Regions from separate parts of the Ochrobactrum sp. Marseille-Q0166 genome, predicted to be linked through region 1. Evidence: riboswitches for the same ligand, from Rfam matches in the RefSeq annotation. Region 1 holds a riboswitch; the other holds the start of a gene.
The links. Region 1 has a riboswitch for cobalamin ahead of H5024_RS05975 (TonB-dependent receptor). Riboswitches for the same ligand answer to the same signal wherever they lie in the genome.

Region 1 (4,821 bases):
GCGCCATGCCGACGCGTGCGGAAACCCTGCGCGGTTATGTTCAAGGCATGCACGCTAACTGGCTGACGCAAAAGGCGCGCGAACTTTATGGAAGCGCGGCCACTGTCGGCAATTTCAATTTGGAAATTCGTTATCGCTACAACCCGGACGTCCAGAGCCTTGTAGCCATGGTGCCGGCGGTTATCCCGCTGCTTTTGCTGATGATCCCGGCCATGCTGGCAGTTCTGAGTGTCGTGCGAGAGAAGGAGCTTGGCTCGATCATAAATTTCTATGTGACGCCGGTGACGAAGTTTGAGTTTCTGCTCGGCAAACAGCTACCTTATATCGCGCTGGCCTTCCTCAACTTCCTGATGCTAACCGCCTTTGCGGTTTTCATATTCCGTGTGCCGTTTACAGGCAGTTTCCTGACCTATGCCACGGCAGCGCTTCTCTATGTCATCATAACAACTGGTATGGGCTTGGTGATCTCTACCTTTATCAATAGCCAGATTGCAGCGATCTTCGGCACTGCATTGCTGACGCTCATTCCGGCGGTGCAATATTCCGGCATTATCGACCCTGTCTCGTCTTTGCAGGGGGCTGGTGCCTTTATTGGCAAGATTTATCCGACGACTTATTTCGTGACGATTTCGCGCGGGACTTTTTCGAAGGCGCTGGACTTTTCCGATCTCGCCGGATCATTTGTGCCACTGCTCATTACCATACCGGTTCTAACCATTCTTGGCATTCTACTTCTCAAAAAACAGGCGGGCTGAGATGCGGATTTCCAATATTTTCCAGCTTGGGGTCAAGGAACTGCGCGGGCTGGCACGCGACCCTATGCTTCTCCTGCTCATCGTTTACGCCTTCACGCTTGCGATTTATACGGCTGCGAAAGCTATGCCGGAAAACCTCAACAACGCGGCGATTGCAATCGTTGATGAGGATCAGTCGCCAGTTTCTGGCCGTATCACAACTGCGTTTTACCCGCCGTATTTTGTGCCTCCGAAGCTTATCACCTCTCATGAGATGGATCAGCGGATGGATTCCGGCCTCGATACGTTTGCGCTTAATATCCCGCCAAACTTTCAGCGCGATCTGCTCGCCGGGCGTTCGCCAACCATACAGCTGAATATCGATGCAACCCGCATGAGCCAGGCCTTTACCGGTGGCGGTTATGTACAGTCGATTGTTTCCAGCGAAGTGAACGAGTTTGTTAATCGCTATCGTGGCGATGCAGAAGCGGTCGTAGGATTAGGTTTACGTGCGCGGTTCAATCAGGAACTGAACAAAGGCTGGTTTGGAGCAATCACCAATGTCATCTCATCGGTGACCATGCTTTCAATTATTCTGACAGGCGCAGCGCTTATTCGAGAGCGTGAGCACGGCACTATCGAGCATTTGCTGGTCATGCCGGTGACGCCACTTGAGATTATGGTATCCAAGGTTTGGTCGATGGGTATGGTGGTGCTGGTGGCAACGGCCTTTTCGCTGATTGTTGTTGTGCAAGGCATTCTGGCAGTACCGATCAATGGTTCGCTGACTCTGTTTTTAGCAGGAGCCGCATTGCAGCTTTTTGCGACGACAAGCCTTGGCATCTTCCTCGCAACGATTGCTGGATCAATGCCGCAGTTCGGGCTTTTGCTTATGCTGGTTCTGCTACCGCTGCAGGTTCTATCAGGTGGTACAACGCCGCGCGAAAGCATGCCGGAAATTATCCAGAACATCATGCTGGCGGCACCCAATACCCATTTCGTAATGCTCGCGCAATCGGTGCTGTTTCGAGGCGCGGGATTGAGTGTTGTGTGGCCGCAATTGCTGGCCATGATTGTGATAGGAAGTGCTCTTTTCTATTTTGCCTTGCGTCGTTTCCGCGACTTCCTGAGGTGATAAATCTATATAATTGAACAATTTATACTGCTTCTCTCTGAATGTGATTCAGATGGGGCAGATTGTTGCAGTTGATAATTTGCCTTCGCCTTGCTATCGCTCGGCACAGGAAACGGTTCTGTCCGCAAGGATGGATGAAAAGGGAACACGGTGAGGCTCGTTTGAAGAGCCGAGACCGGGACTGCCCCCGCAACTGTAACCGGCGAGTCATCCTCCTATGATCGTATGTTGCGATCATAGCCACTGAACATTCAAGTTCGGGAAGGCGGAGGACCGATGAAGACCCGGAAGTCAGGAGACCTGCCGTATCCAGTCACCCATGGCTGACACGAGGGGTGTCCAGTCGCGGCCGTCCGTAGCGGTGACATTGTGAAATGTTGCCGTGGGACAAATACGGGGTACTTGCGCCCTGATTTCTGACACCTGCGGTGAAGCAACGCTTGCGCGCAGGGAGTGGAAATAAATGCATATTCTCAAGCTATCGACATACCTCGCATCGACTGTTCTGGCGGTTTTGCCGCTGGACGCTTTGGCCCAAACGAGGGCGAGTGAACAGGATGGTGTTGTGCTCGATACGATCGTCGTCACACCGTTGAGGCGTGCAACATCGTTGCAACGCTCCACTTCATCTGTCACGGTCATTGATCGCGACCAAATCGATCGATCAGCAGCGCCCGATCTGCAATCGCTGCTTCAATACTATCCGGGAATTTCGATCACCACCAATGGCGGGCAGGGATCATCTTCCAGTCTCTATATTCGCGGCATGTCATCGAAACAGACAGTGGTACTGGTCAATGGCGTGCGAACTGCTTCGGCCACGACGGGTGCTACAGCGCTTTCCAATATTCCGCTCAGTTCAATTGATCGGATCGAAATCGCAAAAGGTGCGCATTCCTCGCAATATGGTGCCGATGCGATGGGGGGCGTCATCAACATTATCACAAAACAGGGTGGGGCCTGTGGTGAGCGTTCCTTCTGCGGCAGTGTGACGACGGGTGTAACCCATCCATGGGGCGGTTATGCTTCGGGTTCGCTTCAGGGGCGCAGCAAAGATGGTATAGACTATGCTTTTGGTGCTGCTGTCACAGGCACGCAGGGATATAATTTTACAACGCCGGAAGCTTTTGGCTATGAGCCGGATCGCGACGGTTTTCTGCAGGGGTCGTTCAACTTTTCCCTGTCGAAAGATTTTGACTGGGGTAAGATTTATACCGATGGACTCCTGAGCCGTGGACGTAATCAGTATGATGCCAAAGCTCCTTCAGCAAATGAAGCTTACACAACAGCATTCAGCGGCAAGCTGGGCGCACGTATCGATCATAGCGCTGACTGGTCTTCGACCATCGAGTTGAGCTCTGGTCTCGATCACAGCCGAAATTTTCGTAAAGGCGTTAGTGGATCTGATCTGTTTGAAACCAAGCGCTATGGGATCTTTGCCTCGACGGAAAAGCAGTTTGAAACCGGTAATTTTTCCCATGTCGTGACAGGTGGCGTTGAAGCTTACCGCGAGGAAGTGAATGCGACGACCGACTATGCCAAAACAAGTCGAGATCTGGCTGCCGTATTCGGCCAATATTCGCTTGAATATGAAGCGCTGCGCTTTGATGGTGGTGTGCGCTACGACTATAATGAGCAGTTTGGCGATATCGTTACGTATAATCTTGGCGCGAGCTACGAAATTCTGCCGGATCTCGTGCTGCGTTCGTCGTTCGGCACCGGCTTTCGTGCGCCTACCTTCAATGAGCTTTACTATCCCGGCTATGCGAATCCTGATTTGCAGCCGGAAAAATCGAGGTCTTACGAGATTGGTCTGAATTGGCAGCCGTCCATCGATACAAGTCTTGATCTGGCTTTCTATAAGACTTGGCTTCGTGATGCGATTATGAGTACGGCGCCGTCCTATCTGCCCTACAATATCGCGCGTGCAGAAGTGACGGGTTTTGAAGCAACACTGTCTCATAGCTTCAACGAGATGTGGGCAGCGAAAGGCTCACTCGACCTCAAGAAGCCAATTGATGAGGAGAACGATAGCGATCTTCCATATCGTGAGCGGGTGAAGGCTACGGCTGAAGTGAATTTCAAGCCGGTTGATAAGCTCGATCTAACGGCTCGGTTGCTTTATGGCGGTTCGCGCTACACAACTGCCTCGAATACCAAGAAGCTTGATCCTTACGTTACGGCGGATTTCATCGCACTGTATGACATCGACATGCAGTCGCAGCTGAAGCTTTCGGTGGAGAATATCTTCGACAAGGATTACCAGACAACATCCGGCTATAATGCTCCGGGGCGCAGCTTCAATATTGGGTTGACGCGGAATTTCTGACGAGATGCGCAACATGAATACGCAGTCCAGATTATGGAAAAGCAGGTTTGGCCTTCTGGTCGGCCTGTTTCTCGCTGTGTTTCATACCGCTCACGCGGATGGACTGCCCAAGCGTGTGGTGTCGATCAATGTCTGCACAGATCAATTGGCGATGTCGCTGGCAGATGCCACGCAGTTGCAGTCAGTATCGTATCTTTCGCGTGATCCGCTCCTCTCTGTGATGACGGAGAGGGCAAGTGAGTTGCCGGTCAACCATGGGCAGGCTGAGGAAGTCTTCCTCATGAAACCTGATCTGGTATTGGCAGGCACATTTTCTTCGCGTGCGACAGTCGGATTATTGCGGGATTTGGGTATTCGGGTAGAGGAATTTGCGCCTGCACGCTCCTTTGAGGATATCAAGGCGCATATGAAACGTATGGGCGAATTGCTCGGAAAGGAAACCGAAGCGGCGCAGCAAATTGCCAAAATGGATGCAGCGCTTTCAGCCATCCAAAAGCCGGAGCATAAACAGACCGTTGCGCTTTATTATGCGAATAATTACACGGCGGGGCGCGGCACGCTAATTGATGACGCGATCCGTCTGGCCGGGCTTGATAATATTGCCGATAAGGCGGGCGTTCGTG
Region 2 (4,821 bases), on a different contig from region 1:
TAATAAACAATCAGCTCTGCCCAGCGTTTTGTAGCTCCCATCACATTGGTTGGCCGCACAGCTTTATCTGACGAGATCAGAACCATACGCTTCACATTCGTCGCCAAAGATGCAGCCGCAACATTCACGGTGCCAAAAACATTATTATGGATACCGACCAATGGGTTCTGTTCAACGAGCGGAACGTGCTTGTAAGCTGCGCAATGATAGACCGTGTCTACATTGTGCGCGCGAATAGCTTTTTCAACGCACTTTCGATCCGTCACGGACCCAAGAACAGGAATGACAGGGCAACTTGCAACTTGGCGTAACTGGCGCTCTATCTGATAAAGTGCAAATTCACTGCACTCAAAGAGAACGATACAAGCAGGATTCCATTGCGCAATCGTTTGGCACAAATGACTTCCGATAGAGCCTCCTGCACCAGTAATCATGATACTTCGGCCTTCTACCACTTCACGCAGCAGATCGACGTCAGGTGGAACCGGAGAGCGCCCAAGAAGGTCATCGATCTCTATATTGCGAAGCGCACTGACGAGATATTTTCCTGCCGTTAAATCGGCAATAGGCGGAAGAATACGTGTACTGACCGGAAGTCGCCCAAGAAGACGAGCCAAGGTTTGCCGTTGTTTCTGATCAAGGCCCGGTTCGGATATAACGACTTGCTTAACCCCAAAATTTTCAATCAGCGCCGGAATATTGTCAATGCCATACACCCGTAAACCAACGATATCCATTCCGTTGAGTTCGCCCGCGGGATCGATAAAGCCTATGACCTGCGTATCGCTGTGGCTTCTCAAAGCGGCCGCAAGTTGTCTCCCAGGTTCACCAACTCCGATAATCAGTGCGGTACTGGAATATGCTTTCGCCATCTCGGCGCTGCGCAAAAGCCATTTCGCGCCAAACCTGCTTGCAGAAATAAGGACGGTACTCAACAACCAATATAAAAGCGGAACCGAACGAGGCAAACCAGCTCCGCCATAAGATTCCATAAGAAAAACCAGCGCCACCCAGAAAAGTGCTGCAATTGCCGTGGCCTGAAAGATTGGCCAGATCGCACGTTCAGCCAAATAACGAATGATCGCACGATAGAGACCAAATCGAATAAAAACAGGAACAGCCAATACCGGCGCTATGGCGATCAGAAAAATTTGGGTTGGCGTTGGTATAAACACAAAACCCAAGCGCATAACAAAGGCCAGATAAGCGCTGAGTAATAGCAACAAACAATCGCTCACGAGCAAGATTATCTGCTTACCAAAGCGCGGCAATAATGCCAGTTTTTGCCAAGGCGACCTAAAACTCATACGAATATACCTAGCCCTCTCAAGGCGCATATCCCAAAAATCAGTTATGAAAATTGGGCTGCATTAAACTTTTTTATCGCGATATCAAACGGCTAATAACAACACCCAAACATAAAACGCTTTCAATAGCTGCACCGATATCATGAGTCTTTGAGCGGGACTACATCAATTGAAATTTCAGGCACTTACAAACATTATGTCGCACCTCTTTATTGTAATATTTAATTAAATTGATCTTTTATCAATTGCTATTGCGCTTTTCTTCGAGCTTATCATTTTCAAAGGATGGAACTAGCCATCTCCAGCTATTATAAAGATATAAACATTTCTTTATGCCACATTGACAATTGATGATGCTTCATTCAGACTGAATTGCGTTATGGTTCTTTCGTCAGACTCTCGACGGAAGCTAAGAGGGAAACCGGTGCGCTAAAAACAATACCGGTGCTGCCCCCGCAACTGTAAGCGGCGAGCCCTGATCCATCATGCCACTGGAATGAAAGTTCCGGGAAGGCGGATCAGAGCGCATCCCGAAAACTGTAAAAGGTCTTCGGATAAAGATGCGCTCCAAGGCGCTGACCCGCGAGCCAGGAGACCTGCCATGACAGATAACGTCAACGGGCGGGGTGTCCCGGAATGTCGCAAAGCGGGCGTTCAGCCTATGCTCTTTTGCGTCTCCAACCCCGCCGCCTATATCGGGGTCTATAGATATGTCACGAACAACACTTTCCACCGCCACATTGGGCGTGCCGCGCATTGGGCGTCATCGCGAACTGAAATTCGCTCTTGAAGCCTTCTGGTCCGGGAAATCTTCCGAAGCGGAACTTCTCGCAAATGCAAGGGCCCTACGCGCCGCCAACTGGACCGAACAGCGCGACCGCGGTATTACAAAAATTCCGTCCAACGATTTCTCGCTTTACGACCATGTGCTCGATACTGCCGTGATGGTGGGGGCGATCCCTGCGCGCTATGGCTGGTCAGGCGGCGATGTAACGCTTCAAACCTATTTCGCCATGGCGCGCGGTCGTGAAGGCCAAGCACATGGTGATTGCGGCTGCACCCATCCGCAAGAAGGCGTGACCGCGCTGGAAATGACCAAATGGTTTGATACCAACTATCATTACATGGTGCCAGAACTGACCGATGATCAGAGCTTCGCACTTTCGTCACGGAAGCCGGTGGAGCATTTTCTTGAGGCAAAAGCGCTGGGTATCCACACGCGTCCGGTCATTCTCGGGCCGGTGACCTTTCTTAAGCTGGCAAAATCGACCGCAGCGGGTTTCAATCCGATAGCGCTGCTGCCGAAACTGCTGCCTGTTTACGAAACACTGCTGGAGGAACTGGCGGCAGCCGGAGCAGACTGGGTGCAAATTGACGAGCCATCGCTGGTTCTGGATCTCATTCCCAATGAACGTGCTGCGTTTGAACTCGCCTATCAGCGTTTGAGCGCCGCAAGCCCGGTCAAAATCCTGATTGCCAGTTATTTTGGAGAACTCGGCAACAATCTTGAGACCGCACTTGCGCTACCGGTGGCGGGCTTGCATGTCGATCTTGTGCGCGGGGCAGAACAGCTTGCGGAAGTTGAAAACAAAGCACGCAAAGATCAGGTGCTTTCGCTCGGCGTCATCGACGGTCGCAATATCTGGCGTGCCGATCTCAGCACGATCACCGATCGTATTCAGCCTGTCATCGACAAGCGCGGGTTGGAGAAAATCGAAATCGCACCGTCCTGTTCGCTCCTGCATGTGCCGATTGATCTGGAGCTTGAAACAACCCTTGATGAAGAGCTGAAAAGCTGGCTCGCATTCGCAGCGCAGAAGATCGACGAGCTTTCCATCGTCGGACGCGCACTGGCATCCGGCAAAAGCACTGTTCTTTCTGAACTCAAAGCAGCCAGCGACGCGCTCGGCAGCAGAGCCCGATCACCCCGCGTGCATAATGCAGCCGTTAAACAGCGGATTGCGAATATCACCGAGGCGCAGAAAAGCCGCCAGAGTGCTTTTGCAAAACGTCAGAAATTGCAAAATGCAAAGCTTGACCTTCCCGCCTTCCCAACCACCACAATCGGCTCTTTTCCGCAGACGCCGGAAGTGCGCAAAGCCCGCGCGGCACACATCAAGGGCGAGATCAGCAACGCGCAATATGAAGGTTTTATTCAGCGGGAGACCGAAGTCGCTATCCGCTGGCAGGAAGAAATTGGTCTCGATGTGCTCGTTCATGGCGAGTTTGAACGCAACGACATGGTGCAATATTTCGGCGAGCAGCTTGCGGGCTTTGCTTTCACCAAGCACGCATGGGTGCAAAGCTATGGCTCACGCTATGTCCGTCCGCCCATCATTTTCGGCGATGTTTCGCGTCCGGAACCGATGACGGTGGCATGGTGGAAATATGCACAATCGCTGACCGACAAGCCGGTCAAGGGCATGTTGACGGGGCCGGTCACGATCCTCAACTGGTCATTCGTCCGCGACGACATCCCGCGCTCGGCAAGCTGCCGTCAGATTGCGCTCGCCATTCGTGACGAGGTACACGATCTTGAAGTTGCAGGCGCCGCCATGATCCAGATTGATGAGGCGGCACTGCGAGAAGGTCTGCCGCTGCGCCGTTCCGACTGGGCGCATTATCTTGACTGGGCCGTCGAATGTTTTCGCCTCTGCTCCACCGGCGTTGCCGATCAAACGCAGATCCACACCCACATGTGTTATTCGGAATTCAACGACATCATCGCGGCAATTGCCAATATGGATGCCGATGTGATTTCGATTGAAACCTCGCGCTCACGCATGGAACTGCTCGAGGCCTTCAAGACCTTCAAATATCCCAACGAAATCGGGCCAGGCGTTTACGACATCCATTCGCCGCGCGTTCCGAATGTCGATGAGATGGCCGATCTCCTGCAGCTTGCCCGCAGGCAGCTTTCTGATGCGCAACTATGGGTCAATCCCGATTGCGGCCTCAAAACCCGCAAATGGGATGAGGTTCGCCCTGCCCTCATCAACATGGTGACAGCAGCGAAAGCGCTTCGCGCTGAACGAGCTTAGTAATGCAAGCCTGCGCCGGAAGTCCGGCGTAGGCTACCCTCCGTTCACAAGCGCCAGAATAAGCTGTTCAACATTGCCGCCCGACCCCATTTCAACACGGTCGAAGTCACGGCCCTGCTGACGCTGAACGGCGACCAGCGCATTGATACGGTTAATCAGTTCGCGGCGCATTTTCTGGCATTTCGGATCGTTGGGGATGGAAAGCCCAACCGTTGTGCGGACAATCTCGCGCGTCATGTCCTTGGCTGTTTCACCGTGCACAAGTTCATGCTTATAGATGCCATCATAAAAGCGTTCCCAGTTTTCTTTTACTGGGGAGGAAAGCTTCTGTGAGGGCTTCGGCAGCGTATAGGTGATCTTCAGTTTTGGCTTTGCCGAGACAATCGTGCAGCCATTGTTGGAATTGTCGAATTTGCGATCCCAGGTCAGCACAAAGGTGGTGTGCGCAATCACACGGGACTTTCCGGCCTTCG

Region 2: it holds a riboswitch for cobalamin, as region 1 does, so the genes downstream of both, metE (5-methyltetrahydropteroyltriglutamate--homocysteine S-methyltransferase) here and H5024_RS05975 (TonB-dependent receptor) in region 1, are expected to answer to the same signal.

The regions. Positions count from the first base shown of each region.
Region 1 covers NZ_JACJUO010000001.1:1,258,855-1,263,675, forward strand. Annotated here, with positions in the region: gene rbbA (ribosome-associated ATPase/putative transporter RbbA) at 1-755, shown strand, start outside; gene H5024_RS05970 (ABC transporter permease) at 757-1,869, shown strand; cobalamin riboswitch at 1,966-2,192, shown strand; gene H5024_RS05975 (TonB-dependent receptor) at 2,333-4,198, shown strand; gene H5024_RS05980 (ABC transporter substrate-binding protein) at 4,212-4,821, shown strand, end outside.
Region 2 covers NZ_JACJUO010000002.1:377,888-382,708, forward strand. Annotated here, with positions in the region: gene H5024_RS12895 (nucleoside-diphosphate sugar epimerase/dehydratase) at 1-1,307, opposite strand, end outside; cobalamin riboswitch at 1,671-1,926, shown strand; gene metE (5-methyltetrahydropteroyltriglutamate--homocysteine S-methyltransferase) at 2,018-4,348, shown strand; gene H5024_RS12905 (DUF922 domain-containing Zn-dependent protease) at 4,382-4,821, opposite strand, start outside.